DNA from 3 places in the Kitasatospora sp. NPDC051702 genome. Region 3 is predicted to be linked to each of the others. Evidence: riboswitches for the same ligand, from Rfam matches in the RefSeq annotation. Region 3 holds a riboswitch; each other region holds the start of a gene.

Region 1 (5,619 bases), on a different contig from region 3:
CGCTGGTGGCGGACGGTCCGGAGATCCAGGTCTGCGGCCGGGTCGGGTCGAGCCGTGGCAGGGCGCGCGGCAGCGAGGCGACGACCTGGTCCGCCCGGACCACGCAGAGGTGGTGGTCCGGGACGAGGGTCAGGGCGCGCCGCCCCTGGGCGGGCCCGGCGTCCAGCACGATGGTGCCGGTCTCGGCGACGGCCAGCGCGCAGCCGGTGAGGACGCTGTCCACGGCGTCCAGCCGTTCGGCCGTCAACTCTTCCGATTCGACGACGGGTCGGGTGGCGTCGAGGGCCGACAGCCAGGCGCCGGGCAGGTCGGCGGGGACGGCCACCGACCGGCTGCCGCGCTCGCGCAACAGCCGGGCGACCAGCTCCGGCAGGCCGTCGGCGGTGCTGTGGTGGACGTGGGCCCGGTAGTCGGTGAGGTTGCGGGCGAGCAGGTCGAGCAGGGCCGCGGGGTCCTCGGGGCCGTGTGCGGTGAGGTAGTCCCGGCGCACGGGGGCCTCGGGGACATCCGGGGCGGTATCGGGGCGGTCGGCGAGGGCGGCCCGGATCCGGGCCAGGACGCGTTCACGGGAGCCGGTCATCGCTGGTCTCCCCCCTCGGTACGGTCGTGCCCCTCCGGGCGGTCGTGCCCCTCCGGGCCGTCGTGCCCCCGCGCGCGGTCGCGCTGCTTCCACCAGTCGCGGAAGGTCTGGTCGGGCAGCTCGGGCAGGTCCCGGCTGTCACTCCAGGCCCCGACCGGGCCGGGCAGCGGCAGCCGGTGCGGGTGCAGGCGCCTGGTCCGCACGGCGGCCCGGGTGACGGCACTGTACGCGGCCGGGTGGTCGAGCAGCCAGGTCGCCGCCCTGACGGCGGCCCGTTCGGCACGGTGCGCGTGGCCCTGTGCGGCCACCCGCTCCCGGAGGTGGACCAGCACCTCGGGGATGTCGATCGCCACCGGGCACACCTGGTAGCACGCCCCGCAGAGCGAGGAGGCGTACGGCAGCGATGCGTCCAACTCGCTCTGCAGCCCTCGCAGTTGCGGCGTGAGGATGGCGCCGATCGGGCCGGGGTAGGGCGAGCCGTAGGCGTGGCCGCCGGCCCGCTCGTACACCGGGCACACGTTCAGACAGGCCGAACAGCGGATGCAGCGCAGGGCCTGGCGGCCGACCTCGTCGGCGAGGGTGTCGGTGCGGCCGTTGTCGAGCAGGACGAGGTGGAAGTCGCGCGGCCCGTCGCCCTCGGTGGTGCCGGTCCAGATCGAGGTGTACGGGTTCATCCGCTCGGCGGTCGAGGAGCGCGGGAGCAGCTGCAGGAACACCTCCAGGTCCCGCCAGGTGGGGACGACCTTCTCGATGCCGACGACGGAGATCAGCGTCTCGGGCAGGGTCAGGCACATCCGGCCGTTGCCCTCCGACTCGACCACGACCAGGCTGCCGGTCTCGGCGACGAGGAAGTTGGCGCCGGAGACGGCCACCTTGGCCCGCAGGAACTTCTCCCGCAGGTGCAGTCTGGCCGCCTCCGCGAGATCCGCCGGCCGGTCGGTCAGCCCCTCGGGGGCGGGCCGCCCCCAGCGCCCCATCGCCTCCCGGAAGATGTCGCGGATCTCGGTGCGGTTGCGGTGGATGGCCGGGACGAGGATGTGCGAGGGCAGGTCGTCGCCCAACTGCACGATCAGTTCGGCGAGATCGGTCTCGTAGGCGGTGATGTCCTCGGCGGCCAGCGCCTCGTTGAGGCCGATCTCCTGGGTGGCCATCGACTTGACCTTGACCACCTCCCGCTCGCCCGTCGCCCTGACGAGGTCGGCGACGATCCGGTTGGCCTCGGCCGCGTCCTCCGCCCAGTGCACGGTGCCGCCGGCGGCGGTGACGGCGGCCTCCGCCTGGAGGAGGTAGTGGTCGAGCCGGAGCAGGGTGCGGTCCTTGATCTCCTTGCCGGCCTGCCGCAGCTGCGCCCAGTCGGACAGTTCGGCGACGGCCGCGGCCCGCTTGTCGCGGATGGTGTGCGTGGCCCGGGTGAGGTTGGCGCGCAACCGGGTGTCCCGGGTGGAGACGGCGGCGGCCTTCGGGAAGGCGGGCATGCCCAGGTAGGTGCCGCTCATCGCGCCGCTCCGCTCGGGTCGGCCGTGGTCCCGGCCCCGGCCCCGGCCCCCGTGGCGTTCCCGGCGGCGGTCCCGGTCCCGGCGGCCGTGGCGGGGTGCGGGTCGGCGTCGGGGTCGGCCTCGGTGGCGGCGAGGATCTCGGCGAGGTGGACGGTCCGCAGGGGGGAGCCCTGGCGCCGCAGCGTGCCGCCGAGGTGCAGCAGGCAGGAGTTGTCCGCCCCGCAGAGCACGTCGGCGCCGGTCGCGAGGGCGTTGCGGACCTTGTCCGCCCCCATGGCCGCGGAGACGGCGGGGTTCTTCACCGCGAACGTGCCGCCGAAGCCGCAGCACTCCTCGGCCCCGGGGAGCTCGACCAGGGTCAGGCCCCTCACCGCGCGCAGCAGCCGCAGCGGGCGGTCACCGAGGCCGAGCGTCCGCAGGCCGTGGCAGGACGGGTGGTAGGTGACGGTGTGCGGGTAGTACGCGCCGACGTCGGTGACGCCCAGCACGTCGACCAGGAACTCGGTGAGCTCGTACACCCGGGCCGGCAGGTCGCCGAGGCCGTCCACGCCGAGCCGGGGGTAACCCTCCCGGACCATCGCCGCGCAGGAGCCGGACGGGGTCACCACGTGGTCGTAGCCGGCGAAGGCGGCGGCGGTACGGCGGGCCAGCGGGACGGTCTCGGCGCGGTAGCCGGTGTTGAACTGCGGCTGGCCGCAGCAGGTCTGGGCGTCGGGGAAGTCCACGTCCACGCCGAGGCGCTCCAGCAGGGTCACGACGGCGCGCCCCGTACCGGGGTTCAGGACGTCGTTGACGCAGGTGACGAAGAGTGCGACGCGCATCGCGCCTCCCTCGGGTCCGGGGGGGGTGGCCAGCCTACTAGAGCCCCGGGGGCGGCCCCGGTCCTCGCGGACCGTGGACCGCCGCCGGGCGCGCCCCCGCTCAGGCGTGCCGCAGGGCCTCGCTCAGGCGGTTCGCCGCCTCGACGACGGCCTGGGAGACGTGCGTCCCGGGGTGGCGGGTGAGGCGTTCGATCGGGCCGGAGACGGAGACGGCGGCCACCACCCGGTTCGACGGGCCCCGGACGGGCGCGGAGACGGAGACGACTCCGGGCTCGCGCTCACCGGCGGACTGCGCCCAGCCCCGGCGCCGCACGCCGCTGAGGGCGGTGGCGGTGAACCGGGCGCCCTGCAGGCCGCGGTGGAGCCGCTCCGGCTCCTCCCAGGCGAGCAGGATCTGCGCGGCGGAGCCGGCCTTCATGGGGAGGGTGACGCCGACGGGGACGGTGTCGCGCAGGCCCGAGAGCCGCTCCGCGGCGGCCACGCAGATCCGGACCTCGCCCTGGCGGCGGTAGAGCTGCGCGCTCTCGCCGGTGACGTCGCGCAGGTGGATCAGGACGGAGCCGGCGGCGGCCAGCAGCCGGTCCTCGCCGGCGGCGGAGGAGAGCTCGCCGAGCCGGGGGCCGAGGACGAACCGGCCCTGCAGGTCCCGGCCGACCAGGCGGTGGTGCTCCAGCGCGACGGCGAGCCGGTGGGCGGTGGGCCTGGCCAGCCCGGTGGCGGCGACGAGTCCGCCGAGGGTGGTGGGGCCGGCCTCCAGGGTGCCGAGGATCGAGGTGACCTTGTCGAGCACGCCGACGCCGCTCGTGTTCTCCATGGGTGGGTACTCCAGTCTCGTGCCCCGTGAGCGGCGGGTGGGCGGGCTCACGGGGGCTCCCCGCGGGGAGCGGGGGGTGGTCAGCGCGGACGGGCCGGGGAAGTCGGCGGAGTGCCTGCGCCGGGCACGAGGGGGGTACGCGAAAGGGCCGGGGTGGGAAGCGCCCGGGCGAAGGACAGCACTGAGAGCACCGTGTCTCCTCATCTTTCCCGCGCCACGTTGGCGACAGGCCGGAGTTGGCACTGCCCCCGGACGGCACGGCGCGTACTTCGGACGCCGGGTCGAACGGGGAGTTGCCGGGGCTTCGTAGGGCCGGTCCCTCCACCCCTCTGGATGATTCGCCAGGAACCATACAAGATTCCCCGGCCCGCCCGCCAAACCTCCCCCGTTCCCCCACACGCCGGGGCGGCGGTGCCCCGCCCCGGCGGCCGACTCAGTCGTTGATGACGTCCGAGGTCTTGAGCGCGTCGATCTGCTCCTGGTAGCCCGCCAGCTTGTCCGGGCAGTACACCTTGATCACCTCGGCGCCCGCCTGCAGGACCCGGCCGTCGACGACGACCGGCCGCATGCCGGGGCCGCCGGCGCCGTTGGCCAGGTGGACGCGCCACAGGCCCTGCTTCAGGGCCGAGTTGGGGTCCGTGCAGACGGGGCCGCCGTCGGTCCCGAGCACGAGGGCGGTGTTGCCGGTGTCGAGCGCGGGGTACCCGTCGGCGACCAGGGCGTCGCTCAGCTGGTTCGCCTTGCGGTGGGCCTCGTTGGTGGCCCGCTGCTGGGTGTAGGTCAGCAGTCCGGCGACCACGAGGCCGACGAGCACCACGATCGAGCCGATGTAGATCCAGCGGTGCTCGGACGCCATCCGGGTCGGGCTCATGCCACTCCCTCCTCGCCCACGCCGGTGCCGGCGTCGGGTTGGCGCCAGCTCGGCTTGCGAGCCTTCAGGAACGAGAACGGGATCACCACGCCGAGCAGCAGCAGGCCGCCGGCGACGATCCCGATGTAGGACCAGACGCTGCCGCCGCCGAACTGCGAGGACGGCACGAAGCCGATCACCATGGCCAGCGCCGAGGCGACGAACCCGACCACGCACAGCGTGGTGAGCAGCGGTGCCCGGTAGCCGCGCGGGTGGTCGGGCTGCTTGCGGCGCAGCTGGATCGCGGCCAGGAACATCAGGAGGTACATGATCAGGTAGACCTGGGTGGTGATCACCGAGAAGATCCAGTAGACGCTGGAGACGTTCGGGATCAGCGCGTACAGCAGGGCGATCGCGGTGGTGACGACGCCCTGGGTGACCAGGATGTTCTGCTGGACCCCCCGGGCGTTGAGCCGCTGCAGGAACGGCGGCAGGTAGCCCTCCTGCCGCGAGATCAGCAGCAGCCCCTTGGAGGGCCCGGCCAGCCAGGTGAGCATGCCGCCGACGGAGGCGGCGCACAGCCCGACCGCGACGATCGGCACCAGCCAGCCGATGTGGAAGTACTGGAAGAAGGCGTCGAAGGCCTGCATGACGCCGGCGGTCAGGCTGAGCTGGTCGGAGGGGATCACCCAGCTGATCGCCAGGGCCGGCAGGATGAAGATCAGCAGCACCATGCCCATGGCCAGGAACATCGACTTGGGGAACTCCTGGGCCGGGTTCCGCAGCTTGTTGACGTGGACGGCGTTCATCTCCATGCCGGAGTAGCTGAGGAAGTTGTTGACGATCAGCACCAGGCTGGCCACGCCCGTCCACTGCGGGAAGAAGTGCGATCCGTCCATCGGCGCGGCGGAGGGGTTGCCCTGCCCGAGGAAGACCATTCCCAGCACCACCAGCAGCGTCCCGGGGACCAGGGTGCCGATGACCAGGCCCCAGGAGGCCAGCCCCGCAACGGCGTTGGTGCCGCGCGAGGAGACCCAGACCCCGGTCCAGTACACCAC
Region 2 (5,619 bases), on a different contig from region 3:
CGTGTCCCTTTTCTGACGGTTCCTCGGAGGGCCCTACGACCCCCTTGCCCTGCGTGTCGTTGCACGCCCTGCAGGGCCTCCCGGGGTAGTGCGGGGGCGCCCTGTCGGCCGTACGGGTGGACCGGGCGGGTCCGGGTGACGGCGCGTCCTCCGGGCGGGTGAGCCCCGGGCGCGGCGGCTTGGGGAGGGAACGTCCGCGAGGGGGCCTCGACGGCGGGTGATCGGGAGTAGCATCCGGATCAGGCGAACGTGGTCCGGATCACACTTGAGGGAGCAGGGCCCATGGCGTACACGACCGACGAGACGCTCACCGTCCTCGTCTACAGCGACGACCGCAACACCCGCGAGCAGGTGCTGACGGCACTCGGCCGCCGGCCCGCCGAGGACCTTCCGGAACTGTCCTACCTGGAGTGCGCGACCACCCCCGCGGTGATCAAGGCCCTGGAGAAGGGCGGCGTGGACCTCTGCGTGCTGGACGGCGAGGCGGTTCCGGCCGGCGGGCTCGGGCTCGGGCGCCAGCTGAAGGACGAGATCTACGGCTGCCCGCCGGTGCTGGTGCTGATCGGCCGGCCGCAGGACTCCTGGCTGGCCGCCTGGAGCCGGGCCGACGCCGCGATCTCCCACCCGGTGGACCCGGTGGCGCTGGCCGAGGCCGTCGCCACCCTGCTGCGGGCCCGGCTGGCCAAGCGGGCCCCGGCCGGCCAGTGAGCCCGGCCGGTCTTCGGACCGGGCCGTCTCAGTACTAGAGAAGACAGCGCCGAGGGCACCCCGCCGCTCGATAGGCTGACTCCATCCGTACGGACGTCCCCCCGCCACGGGGAGACCGACAACAGCTGGAGTCAGCCATGGTGAACGTGAACCCTGCGAACGGTGGTACCGACCCCGCGCAGGTGGTCCGCACCTGGCCGGACGTCCTGGCGGCGCTGTTGAAGGGGGAGGACCTCGACCGCTCGTCCACCGCGTGGGCGATGGACCGGATCATGAGCGGCGAGGCGTCCCCCGTCCAGGTAGCCGGCTTCATGGTCGCGCTGCGGGCCAAGGGCGAGACGGTCGACGAGGTCACCGGCCTGGTCGACGCCATGTACGCGCACGCCGAGCCGCTCACCGTCCCCGGGCCGGCGGTGGACATCGTCGGCACCGGCGGTGACCGCGCCAAGACGGTCAACATCTCCACCATGTCGGCGATCGTCGCGGCCGCGGCCGGCGCCAAGGTGGTCAAGCACGGCAACCGGGCCGCCTCCTCGGCGAGCGGCTCCTCCGACGTGCTGGAGAAGCTCGGCGTCCGCCTCGACCTGCCCGCCCGGCGGGTCGCCGAGGTGGCCGAGGAGGTCGGCCTCACCTTCTGCTTCGCGGCCAAGTTCCACCCGTCGATGCGCCACGCCGCCACCGCCCGGCGCGACCTCGGCGTGCCCACCGCCTTCAACATCCTCGGCCCGCTGACCAACCCGGCCAAGGTGACCTCGCACGCGATCGGCTGCTTCGACACCCGGCTCGCCGGGCTGATCGCCGGGGTGCTCGCCCGGCGCGGCTCGACCGCCCTGGTGTTCCGCGGCGACGACGGCCTCGACGAACTGACCATCACCACCACCTCGCGGGTGTGGATCGTGCAGGGCGGCACCGTCACCGAGACCGCCTTCGACCCGCGGGACGTCGGCATCGAGCTGGTCGGCATCGAGTCGCTGCGCGGCGCGGACGCCTCCTACAACGCCGAGGTCGCGCGCCGGATGCTGGCCGGGGAGCGCGGGCCGGTGCGGGACGCCGTCCTGCTGAACACCGCGGCCGCGCTGGTCGCGCTGGACCTCGGCGAGGCGCCGCTCGCCGAGCAGCTCGCGGCCGGCATGGAGCGGGCCGCGCGGGCCATCGACTCCGGGACGGCGCAGGAGCTGCTGCGCCGCTGGTCGGAGGCGACCAGCCGGATCTGAGGCGGTCGCAGGGCCCGCGCCGGGAAGCCGGTGCGGGCCCCGGCACGTCCGGGGACGTCCGGATGGTGGACGGTCGTTTGACCACCCGGCGCGGGCCGACCTAGAGTCCTGTCCAGGTCATGAGTGACAGCGTCAAGCCCCAGCTGGCTGTCCGGCAACCCTCCGTCCGTGGCGGGGTGCCCTGGGTGAGGACCGGGTCGCTCGGCGAATCGTCCGTGCGGCAAGCGCGGACGCCGGACGACTCACACTCCCGGGGTCCCACACCCAGGAGGAGTGCATCCCCGTGTCGATCGCCACCGAAATCTGCGCCCCGCTCGCCGTCCTCGGCCACGACGTCCAGGTCCCGCTCGCCAACGGCGAGAAGGTCGGCTACGCGGCGCTCGACTACGCGGCCAGCTCCCCGGCGCTGCAGCGGGTCTGGGACGACGTCGCCGCCTACGCCCCCTACTACGGCAGCGTGCACCGCGGCGCCGGCTACCTCTCGCAGCTCTCCACCGACCTGTTCGAGCAGAGCCGCCGCACCGTCACCGAGTTCCTCGACCTGCGCGAGGGCGACCAGGTGGTCTTCACCCGCGCCACCACCGACTCGCTGAACCTGCTCGCCTCCGCCGTCCCGGCCGGCACCCGGGTGTTCGCCTTCGAGACCGAGCACCACGCCTCGCTGCTGCCCTGGGCCCACGCCGGGCTGGACGTCCGCTACCTGCGCGCCCCGCGCTCGCACGCCGAGGCCGTCGCCGCCCTCGACGCCGCGCTCGCCGACGCGCCCGAGGGCCCCAAGCTGCTCTGCGTCACCGGCGCCTCCAACGTGACCGGCGAGCTGTGGCCGGTCGCCGAGCTGACCGCGACCGCCCACCGGCACGGCGCCCGGGTGGTGCTGGACGCCGCCCAGCTGGCCCCGCACCACCGGGTCTCGGTGCGCGAGCTGGACGTCGACTGGATCGCCTTCTCCGGCCACAAGATCTACGCACCGTTCGGCGCCGGCGTGCTGGCCGGCCGGGCGGACTGGCTGGACGCGGCCGAGCCGTACCTGGCCGGCGGCGGCGCGACCCGGACGGTGGCCCGGCAGGACGACGGGTCGGTGGCCGTCCAGTGGCACACCGGCCCGGCCCGGCACGAGGCCGGCTCGCCGAACGTCATCGGCGCCTACGCCATCGCGTCCGCCTGCCGGGCGCTGACCGAGGCCGGCTTCGACGCCCTGGAGGCCCGGGAGCGGCAGCTGGTCGCCCGGCTGACGGCCGGCCTGGCGGAGATCCCGCAGGTCAAGGTGCTGAACCTGTTCGGTGCCGGCTCGGCCCGGGTGGGCGTGCTGTCCTTCGTCGTCCAGGGCTGGAACAGCTCGCACTTCTCGGCCGCGCTGTCCGCCGAGTACGGCATCGGCGTCCGCGACGGGCTGTTCTGCGCGCACCCGCTGCTGCGCACCCTGCTCGGGGACGAGGACGTCGCCCCCTCCGAGTGCGGTGCGCCGGAGCCCTCGCTGCCGGGCGAGCGAAGCCTGAACGCGATCCGGGTCAGCTTCGGGGCCGGCACGCCGGACGAGCACGTCGACCGCTTCCTGACCGCCGTCCGGGAGCTGGTCACGGACGGCGCGGCCTGGAACTACCGCAACGAGGGCGGCCGCTGCGTCGCCGACACCCGTCGGCAGGGCTGAGCGGCCCGGGAGCCGGCGGGGACTACTCGTCCAGGCCGAGCGCGAACGCCGCCTCCAGGTCGTGCTGGGAGTAGGTGCGGAAGGCGATCTGGGTCTCGGTGTGGGCCACGCCCGGGACCTTGTTCAGCCGTCCCGGGATGACCTCGGCCAGGTCGTCGTGCCGGCGCACCCGGACCATCGCCACCAGGTCGTAGCCACCGGTCACCGAGTACACCTCGCTGACGCCCTCGATGGCTGCGATGGCCTCGGCGATCTCCGGGATGCGGTCGACACTGGTCTTGATCAGGACGATGGCGGTGATCACGTTCGGCTCCTTTGTGGGGTGCCGCCAGCGTATCGGGCGTCAGCCGGGTCGTCTCGGGGGGTGGCTGACCACCGTGCAGGCGTAGAGGAAGCCCGCCGAGAAGCCGATCACGTGCACCAGGTAGGCCACCCCGGGCCCGGCCGCGTGGACCGACCACCACTGCAGCGCGAACCAGAGGCCGAGCACCAGCCAGGCCGGGAAGCGCAGCGGCAGGAACAGCAGCAGCGGGACCAGCGTCGTCACCCGGGAGCGCGGGTGGAAGCGCAGGTAGGCGCCGAGGACGGCGGAGATCGCACCGGAGGCGCCGATCAGCACCCGGGTCGAGTCCGCGGAGTGCGCCTCGGCCAGGGCGAAGCCGTACGTGGCCACGCTGCCGGCGGCCAGGTAGAAGACGGCGTACCGGGCGCGGCCGAGCCGTAGTTCGACGGTGGGGCCGAAGACGTGCAGGAAGAGCAGGTTGCCCAGCAGGTGCAGCCAGCCGGCGTGCAGGAAGAGCCCGCTGAGCACCGACAGCGCCGGGTGCTTGCCCGGGGTCGGGGCGGCCGGGCAGCCGGGGACGGGGTCGGGGGCCTCGGCCAGTTGCCCGGCGGTCAACGGGTGCCCGGTCAGCAGCTCGACCGGGACGGCGCCCCAGCGCTGCTCGTACCGCTGCTCCGCGCAGACCCGGGCCTGGCCGGTGCCGTACAGCGGGTTGAGCCCGGCGGCCGGGCCCAGCAGGAACACCAGGGTGTTGAGCGCGATCAGGGCGTAGGTGACCACCGGGGCGGGCACGGCCGGCCGGCCGTCCCGCTCGTCGGTGTGGCCCGGGGCCGTCAGCGCCATGCGGCCAAGCATCCCTCCGGCCCGGGCGGGTGACACCGCGCTGTACGGCAGGTGGCCTACTCGGGGCCCCGGACCGGGGCCGGGGCCGGGCCTGCGGCTTCGTGCAACCGGTGGCCGCGATGGTTGCCCCAGGCAATAGGCTTGGCGCGGGCATTCCCGCCTCCCGCCGCCGACGCCGGGGCTCCGGGGGGAGCGCCTAGCCCGCCCAGGGACCACCCGAGAGGACCCCCGATGACCGTCCCCGCCCTGACCGCCGAGACGCGCTGGCGCTGCACGCTGTGCGGCAACCTCACCCGCTTCGACGTGACCCGCTCCGCGCGGGTCACCGAGTTCCTGCACTTCGACCTGGCCGGCGAGTCCAAGGTCGAGGAGACCGAGGTGCTCAGCGAGACCGTCGAGTCGGTGCGCTGCCGCTGGTGCAACGCCGTCGACCAGGTCGAGCTGGTCGCCCGTCCCGGTGCCGAGGACGCGGCGGACCCGGCCGAGCAGGGCTGACGCCCCCGGTGCGGCGGGCGGTGCGCGGCGCGCCCGCCCACCGCGCTGGGACAATGCAGACAGGACGCACGGAGCGTGACGACAGGGGCGGCGGCCGCGGGCCGCGGACCCCGTAGGACCAGGATCGGAGCCGAGGACGTGGTGGACGCAGCGAGGGAGCCCGCCGAAGCGCAGGGGCTTCAGCCCGCTGCCGACGCGCAGCCGCCGGCGGCCGGCGCCGCCGCGTCCGAGTCCGTGGTGCCCGGCGAGGACCCCGGCGCCGGCGAGGGCCCGGCGCCGGAGCGCGTCGTGGAGAAGCTGGACCGGCCGCTGCCCGAGGGGGTGCGCCGACGGGTGGTCGGGCTGGCCTCGGACGCGCTCGGCGGTCTGCCGCCCGGTGAGCTGCCGCAGAGCCTGCGTCAGTACGTGAAGTTCACCCCGGCCCGCCG
Region 3 (5,619 bases):
TGGACGCCGGTCACTGCGGCCGGGCGGGACGGAGTGCGGGCGATCCTGGAGGCGCCCGGGGGCGCGGTGATCGCCCTGGACTTCGACGGGACCTTGGCGCCGATCGTGCCGGACCCGGACCGGGCCAGGGCGCATCCCGGCGTGGTGGCCGCCCTGCGGGCCCTGGGCCCGCAGGTGCGGGCCGTGGTGGTGGTGACCGGCCGCCCGGCCGCCCTGGCGGTGGAGTACGGGGGCCTGGCCGGGCTCCCCGGGGTGGTGGTGCTCGGGCACTACGGCGCCGAGCGCTGGGAGGACGGCGAGGTGAGCGCGCCGCCGGTGCACCCCGGGGTGGTGCGGGCCAGGGCGGCGCTGCCCGGACTGCTGGCGGAGACGGGGGCGCCCGACGGGACGTGGGTGGAGGACAAGGGGCGCTCGCTGGCGGTGCACACCCGGCGCACGGACGCGCCCGAGGAGGCGCTGGAGCTGCTGCGCGGGCCGGTCGGCGAGCTCGCGGCGGGGCTCGGGCTGGTGGTGGAGCCCGGGCGGCTGGTGCTGGAGCTGCGGCCGCCCGGGGTCGACAAGGGGGCGGCGCTGACCGGCTTCCTGCGTGAGCGCGCGGCGCGGTCGGTGCTGTACGCGGGCGACGACCTCGGGGACGTGGCGGCCTTCGCGGCGGTGGAGGAGCTGCGCGGCGAGGGTCTGGCGGGCCTGCTGGTGTGCAGCGGCGCGGTGGGGGACGCGCCGGTGCGCGAACTCGCCGACCGGGCGGACCTGGTGGTCCCGGGCCCGGCCGGCGTGGTGGAGCTGCTCGAAGGGTTGGCCCTGGCGCTCACGGCGCACTGAGCCGGTCGCTCACGGCGCGTCGAGCCGGTCGCTCACAGCGCGCTGAGCTGGTCCAGGAACCACTGCTGCGGGGGGAGTGCGGTGGCCGCCGCCGCGAGGCGCTTGGTGCGGTCGGCGCGCTCCTCCTCCGCCATGGTGAGGCCCGCGTGCAGGGCGTCCGCGGTGGCGATGACGTCGTAGGGGTTCACCGTCAGGGCGTCCTCGGCGAGCTCGGCGTGCGCGCCGGCCTCGCGGGAGAGCACCAGGGCGCAGCCGTGGTCGGAGACCACCGGGACCTCCTTGGCGACCAGGTTCATGCCGTCCCGGATCGGGTTGACCAGGGCGACGTCGGCGAGCCGGTAGGCGGCCAGGGAGCGCGGGAAGTCGTCGTCGACGTGCAGGATCAGCGGCTTCCAGGTGTCGGTGGCGAACTCGGCGTCGATCTCCCCGGCGAGCCGCCGGACCTCGGCGGTGTAGGCCCGGTACTCGGCGAGGTCGGTGCGGGACGGGTAGGCGAAGGCGATGTGCACCACCCGGTCGTGCCACTCGGGGCGGGTCCGCAGCAGGTGCCGGTAGGCCTGGAGGCCGCGGACGATGTTCTTGCTCAGCTCGGTGCGGTCGACCCGGACGATGGTGCGGCGCCCGCCGACGGCCTCCCGCAGGACGGCCAGGCGCTCGTCCACGTCGGGGCGGTGGGCGCGCTCGCGCAGGAAGTCGGCGTCGGCGCCCAGCGCGTGGACGCCGAGCCGGGTGGTGCGGGTCTCCCCGGCCGAGGGCCCGGTGAGGGTGACGGTGAGGGCCTCGCGGTCGACGACGGCGCCCAGCAGCTCCTCGCAGCAGTCGGCGAAGGCGAGCGCCCAGCGCCGGGTGAGGAAGCCGGCCCGGTCGGCGCCCAGGATGCCGGTCAGGACGGCCCGGGCGACGTCGTCGGGCAGCAGCCGGTAGTAGTCCGGCGGCGCCCAGGGGGTGTGCGAGAAGTGGCCGATCCGCAGGTCGGGGCGGGCGGCGCGGAGCAGGGCCGGGGTCAGCGACAGGTGGTAGTCCTGGACGAGGACGGCGGCGCCGGGGGCCGCCTCGGCGGCGAGGGCCTCGGCGAAGGCGGTGTTGTACGCCGTGTAGGCGGCCCACTCGGTGCGGAAGTCCGCGTCGAAGGAGGGGGCGGTCGGGGTCGCGTACAGCAGGTGGTGGACGAACCAGAGGGTGGAGTTGGCGACGCCGTTGTAGGCGCGGGCGAAGGTGTCCGGGTCGATGTCGAGCATCCGGACGGCCTGTCCGCCGACGTCGTGCCCGGCGCGGTCGAGGCGGCCGTCCGGGGCCTCGGCGGCTGCTCTGCGGTCGGCCGCGCCGAGGGCGGCGCAGACCCAGACGGCGTTCGGGTCGTCGATGGCGGAGAGGCCGGAGACCAGGCCCCCGCCACCGCGCCGGAGGGTCAGCGTGCCGTCGTCAGCGGTTCCGAACGACACCGGTCCCCGGTTGGAGGCCACCAGGACGGGGGCGGTGCCGGTCGCGCTCGAACGTTCGGTCGTGAGATCGCCCATGGTTGGTACGTTGCCGTGGCCCCGGGGTGGCAAACCCCTCAGTGCCGGGTCGCGTACTCGGGCACGGTGTGCATCGGGGGGCGCTCGACGGCCGTCACCGGGTGGGTGTGGGCGGTGAACTCCCGGGTCCGCGGGTCCCGGGTGAACTGGGTCAGCAGCGGGTGGACCAGGTCGGCGGAGGCCTTCAGCCGGTGGGTGCGGTCGAGCCGTTCCAGGGCGGTGCGGTAGATGGTGGCGGCCATCCGGCCCAGCGCCTGGCCGTCCTGGTGCCGGTGGTGCCGGACCCCGACGTCCACCTGGGCGAGGGCGTCCAGTCCGACCGCCTCCAGTGCGTCCACCAGGAGTCCGAGCTCGACGCCGTAGCCGGTCGGGAACGGGAGCCGTTCGAGCAGCGAGCGGCGCGCGGCGTACTCGCCGCCCAGCGGCTGGACGAAACCGGCGAGTTCCGGCCAGTGCAGGTTCAGCAGCGGGCGGGCGACCAGTTCGGTGACCCGGCCGCCGCCGGACGGCACGACGGCGCCGCCGCCCGTGGCCGAGCCGTCGAGCGACACCTCCAGCGGGCGGTCGTACATGGCCTTGACCAGCTGGATGTCCGGTTCGGTGAGCAGCGGGCCGAGGATGCCGGAGACGAAGGCCGGGTCGAACTCGCGCAGGTCGGCGTCGACGAAGCAGACGATGTCGCCGCGGGTCACCAACAGTGAGCGCCAGAGCACCTCGCCCTTGCCGGGGACGGCCGGGATCCGCGGCAGGACGGCGTCGCGGTGCACCACCCGGGCGCCCGCCCCCGCCGCGACGGCGGCGGTGGCGTCGGTGGAGCCGGAGTCGACCACGACGAGCTCGTCGACCAGCGGGACGCGCTCCATCAGCTCGCGCCGGACGGTCCGGACGATGTCGCCGACGGTGGCCTCCTCGTCCAGGGCGGGGAGCACCACGCTGACCGTGTGACCGGTGCGGCGCTTGGCCTCCAGCAGGGTGCGCACCGGCCGGTCGGCCGCGCTCCACGAGCGGCGGCGCAGCCAGGACGCCGCCTGCGGGAGGAGCGCGGGGATCGGTTCGGCGGGCACGTGACTCTCCTCGGCGGGATCGGGTGGGACGCGTCATCTCGCGTGGCGGACGGTCCCGTTCGGCGTTGACGCCTTCGGATACAGTCTTCGTACAGCGGTCGGACCTTTGCACGCCGGGGTCACCGTTGAGCGCCACCACAATTTCACAAGCTCATCCAGAGGGACTGAGGGAACGGCCCGTTGACGTCCCGGCAACCTTCTCGCTCGGCTGTCGTCGTACAGGCCCCGGCGGGACAGGTGCCAATTCCGGCCTGTGGCGCGACCGCGCCACGGGGAAGATGAGGAGAGAGGCCTCGCCATCATGGCTATCGACACCGTCGCACCCGCATCCGTGGACCTCGGCCCCGCCGCCGCCCTGTCCTGTCGGGAGTGCGGCACCCGCTTCCCGCTCGGTCCGAGCTTCGCCTGCCTGGAGTGCTTCGGCCCGCTGGAGATCGCCTACGAGTTCGGCGGCGAGCGGGCCGAGGAGCTGCGCAAGCGGATCGAGGCCGGCCCCACCTCGATCTGGCGCTACGCCCCGCTGCTGCCGGTGCCGGCCGACGTCGCCTCGAAGCCCAACCTGAACCCCGGCTGGACCCCGCTGGTGAAGGCGGACAACCTGGGCCGCGAGCTCGGCTTCACCGCCCCGCTGCACGTCAAGGACGACTCGGGCAACCCCACCCACTCCTTCAAGGACCGGGTGGTGGCCTGCGCCATCGAGGCCGCCCGGGCCTTCGGCTACACCACGCTGTCCTGCTCGTCGACCGGCAACCTGGCCGGTGCGGTGGGTGCGGCGGCGGCCCGGGCCGGGTTCCGGTCCTGCGTGTTCATCCCGCACGACCTGGAGCAGGGCAAGGTCGTCATGGCCGGGGTGTACGGCGGCGAGCTGGTCGGCATCGAGGGCAACTACGACGACGTGAACCGCTTCTGCTCGGAGCTGATCGGCGACCCGGCCGGTGAGGGCTGGGGCTTCGTCAACGTCAACCTGCGCCCCTACTACGGGGAGGGTTCCAAGACGCTGGCGTACGAGATCTGCGAGCAGCTCGGCTGGCGGCTGCCGGAGCAGATCGTCATCCCGATCGCCTCGGGCTCCCAGCTGACCAAGATCGACAAGGGTCTGCAGGAGCTGATCAGGCTCGGCCTGGTCGAGGACCGGCCGTACAAGGTCTTCGGTGCCCAGGCGGCGGGCTGCTCGCCGGTGTCGGCCGCGTTCAAGGCCGGCCAGGACGTGATCCGGCCGGTCAAGCCGGACACCATCGCCAAGTCGCTGGCGATCGGCAACCCGGCGGACGGCCCGTACGTGCTGGACATCGCCCGGCGCACCGGCGGCGCCGTCGAGGACGTCACCGACGCCGAGGTGGTGGACGCCATCCGGCTGCTGGCCCGGACCGAGGGCATCTTCGCCGAGACCGCGGGCGGGGTCACCGTCGGCGTGCTGAAGAAGCTGGTGGAGACCGGCCAGCTCGACCCGGCCAAGGAGACCGTCGCGATCAACACCGGCGACGGCCTGAAGACCCTGGACGCCGTCGCCGGGGCCGGCATGACCGCCGTCATCCGCCCGACCCTGGCGTCCTTCCGCGACGCCGGCCTCGCGTCCGCCTGAACCACCCCCACCCGCTGGGCCGCACCCCCGCTAGGAGAGCCATGAGCGTCAACGTCCGCATCCCCACCATCCTGCGCACCTACACCGGCGGCGCCGCCGAGGTGAGCGCCGAGGGCGCCACCCTCGGCGAGGTCATCGCCGACCTGGAGAAGAACCACGCGGGCATCTCCGCCCGCATCCTGGACGACACCGGCAAGCTGCGCCGCTTCGTCAACGTCTACGTGAACGACGACGACGTGCGCTTCGCCGACGGCCTGGCGACGGAGGTCGCGGACGGGGCCGGCGTCTCGATCATCCCGGCGGTGGCCGGCGGCTGCTGAGCCGCACCCGCCCGGGCCGGCCGCCCGCGCGCACGGAATTCCGCTCTCCGTGCGCGTGGGCGGCCGTGCGCATTTCGGCGGGAATATATCCCGGTGGAGTCGGAGTAGAGTGTGGCTCGGCTGGGAAAAGGGATTCTCTTCATCCTCCCCCGCGATTCGCCGGACCGCCGTCCGGCCGTTGAGACCCGCTGGGCCCCGGCGCTGCGAAACATGTCAGGCCGATGTCAGAATTCGCGCGGTGATCTGTAGTAATTCGTCCGCTATGTCCGGCGTCAAATGCCGAGTTCATTCCGATTCCGCCCGCAGTGTCCCCT

What was found. A riboswitch is a leader RNA that binds a small molecule or an ion and turns the genes downstream of it on or off. The one in region 3 is predicted to bind S-adenosylmethionine.
Region 1: linked by a shared signal. The riboswitch ahead of AB0N04_RS25990 (IclR family transcriptional regulator) and the one ahead of thrC (threonine synthase) in region 3 are both predicted to bind S-adenosylmethionine.
Region 2: linked by a shared signal. The riboswitch ahead of AB0N04_RS04265 (aminotransferase class V-fold PLP-dependent enzyme) and the one ahead of thrC (threonine synthase) in region 3 are both predicted to bind S-adenosylmethionine.

Annotation. Positions count from the first base shown of each region.
Region 1 covers NZ_JBFAZB010000035.1:30,277-35,895, reverse strand. Annotated here, with positions in the region: gene AB0N04_RS26005 (lactate utilization protein C) at 1-580, opposite strand, end outside; gene AB0N04_RS26000 (lactate utilization protein B) at 577-2,076, opposite strand; gene AB0N04_RS25995 ((Fe-S)-binding protein) at 2,073-2,897, opposite strand; gene AB0N04_RS25990 (IclR family transcriptional regulator) at 2,998-3,711, opposite strand; SAM riboswitch class I at 3,909-4,051, opposite strand; gene AB0N04_RS25985 (hypothetical protein) at 4,145-4,582, opposite strand; gene AB0N04_RS25980 (APC family permease) at 4,579-5,619, opposite strand, start outside.
Region 2 covers NZ_JBFAZB010000003.1:163,342-168,960, forward strand. Annotated here, with positions in the region: gene AB0N04_RS04255 (hypothetical protein) at 283-708, shown strand; gene trpD (anthranilate phosphoribosyltransferase) at 846-1,922, shown strand; SAM riboswitch class IV at 2,038-2,155, shown strand; gene AB0N04_RS04265 (aminotransferase class V-fold PLP-dependent enzyme) at 2,206-3,570, shown strand; gene AB0N04_RS04270 (Lrp/AsnC ligand binding domain-containing protein) at 3,593-3,874, opposite strand; gene AB0N04_RS04275 (rhomboid family intramembrane serine protease) at 3,914-4,696, opposite strand; gene AB0N04_RS04280 (hypothetical protein) at 4,928-5,191, shown strand; gene AB0N04_RS04285 (NYN domain-containing protein) at 5,429-5,619, shown strand, end outside.
Region 3 covers NZ_JBFAZB010000030.1:97,871-103,489, reverse strand. Annotated here, with positions in the region: gene otsB (trehalose-phosphatase) at 1-822, shown strand, start outside; gene AB0N04_RS24160 (trehalose-6-phosphate synthase) at 855-2,339, opposite strand; gene AB0N04_RS24155 (glucosyl-3-phosphoglycerate synthase) at 2,378-3,403, opposite strand; SAM riboswitch class I at 3,552-3,688, shown strand; gene thrC (threonine synthase) at 3,705-4,985, shown strand; gene AB0N04_RS24145 (MoaD/ThiS family protein) at 5,027-5,305, shown strand.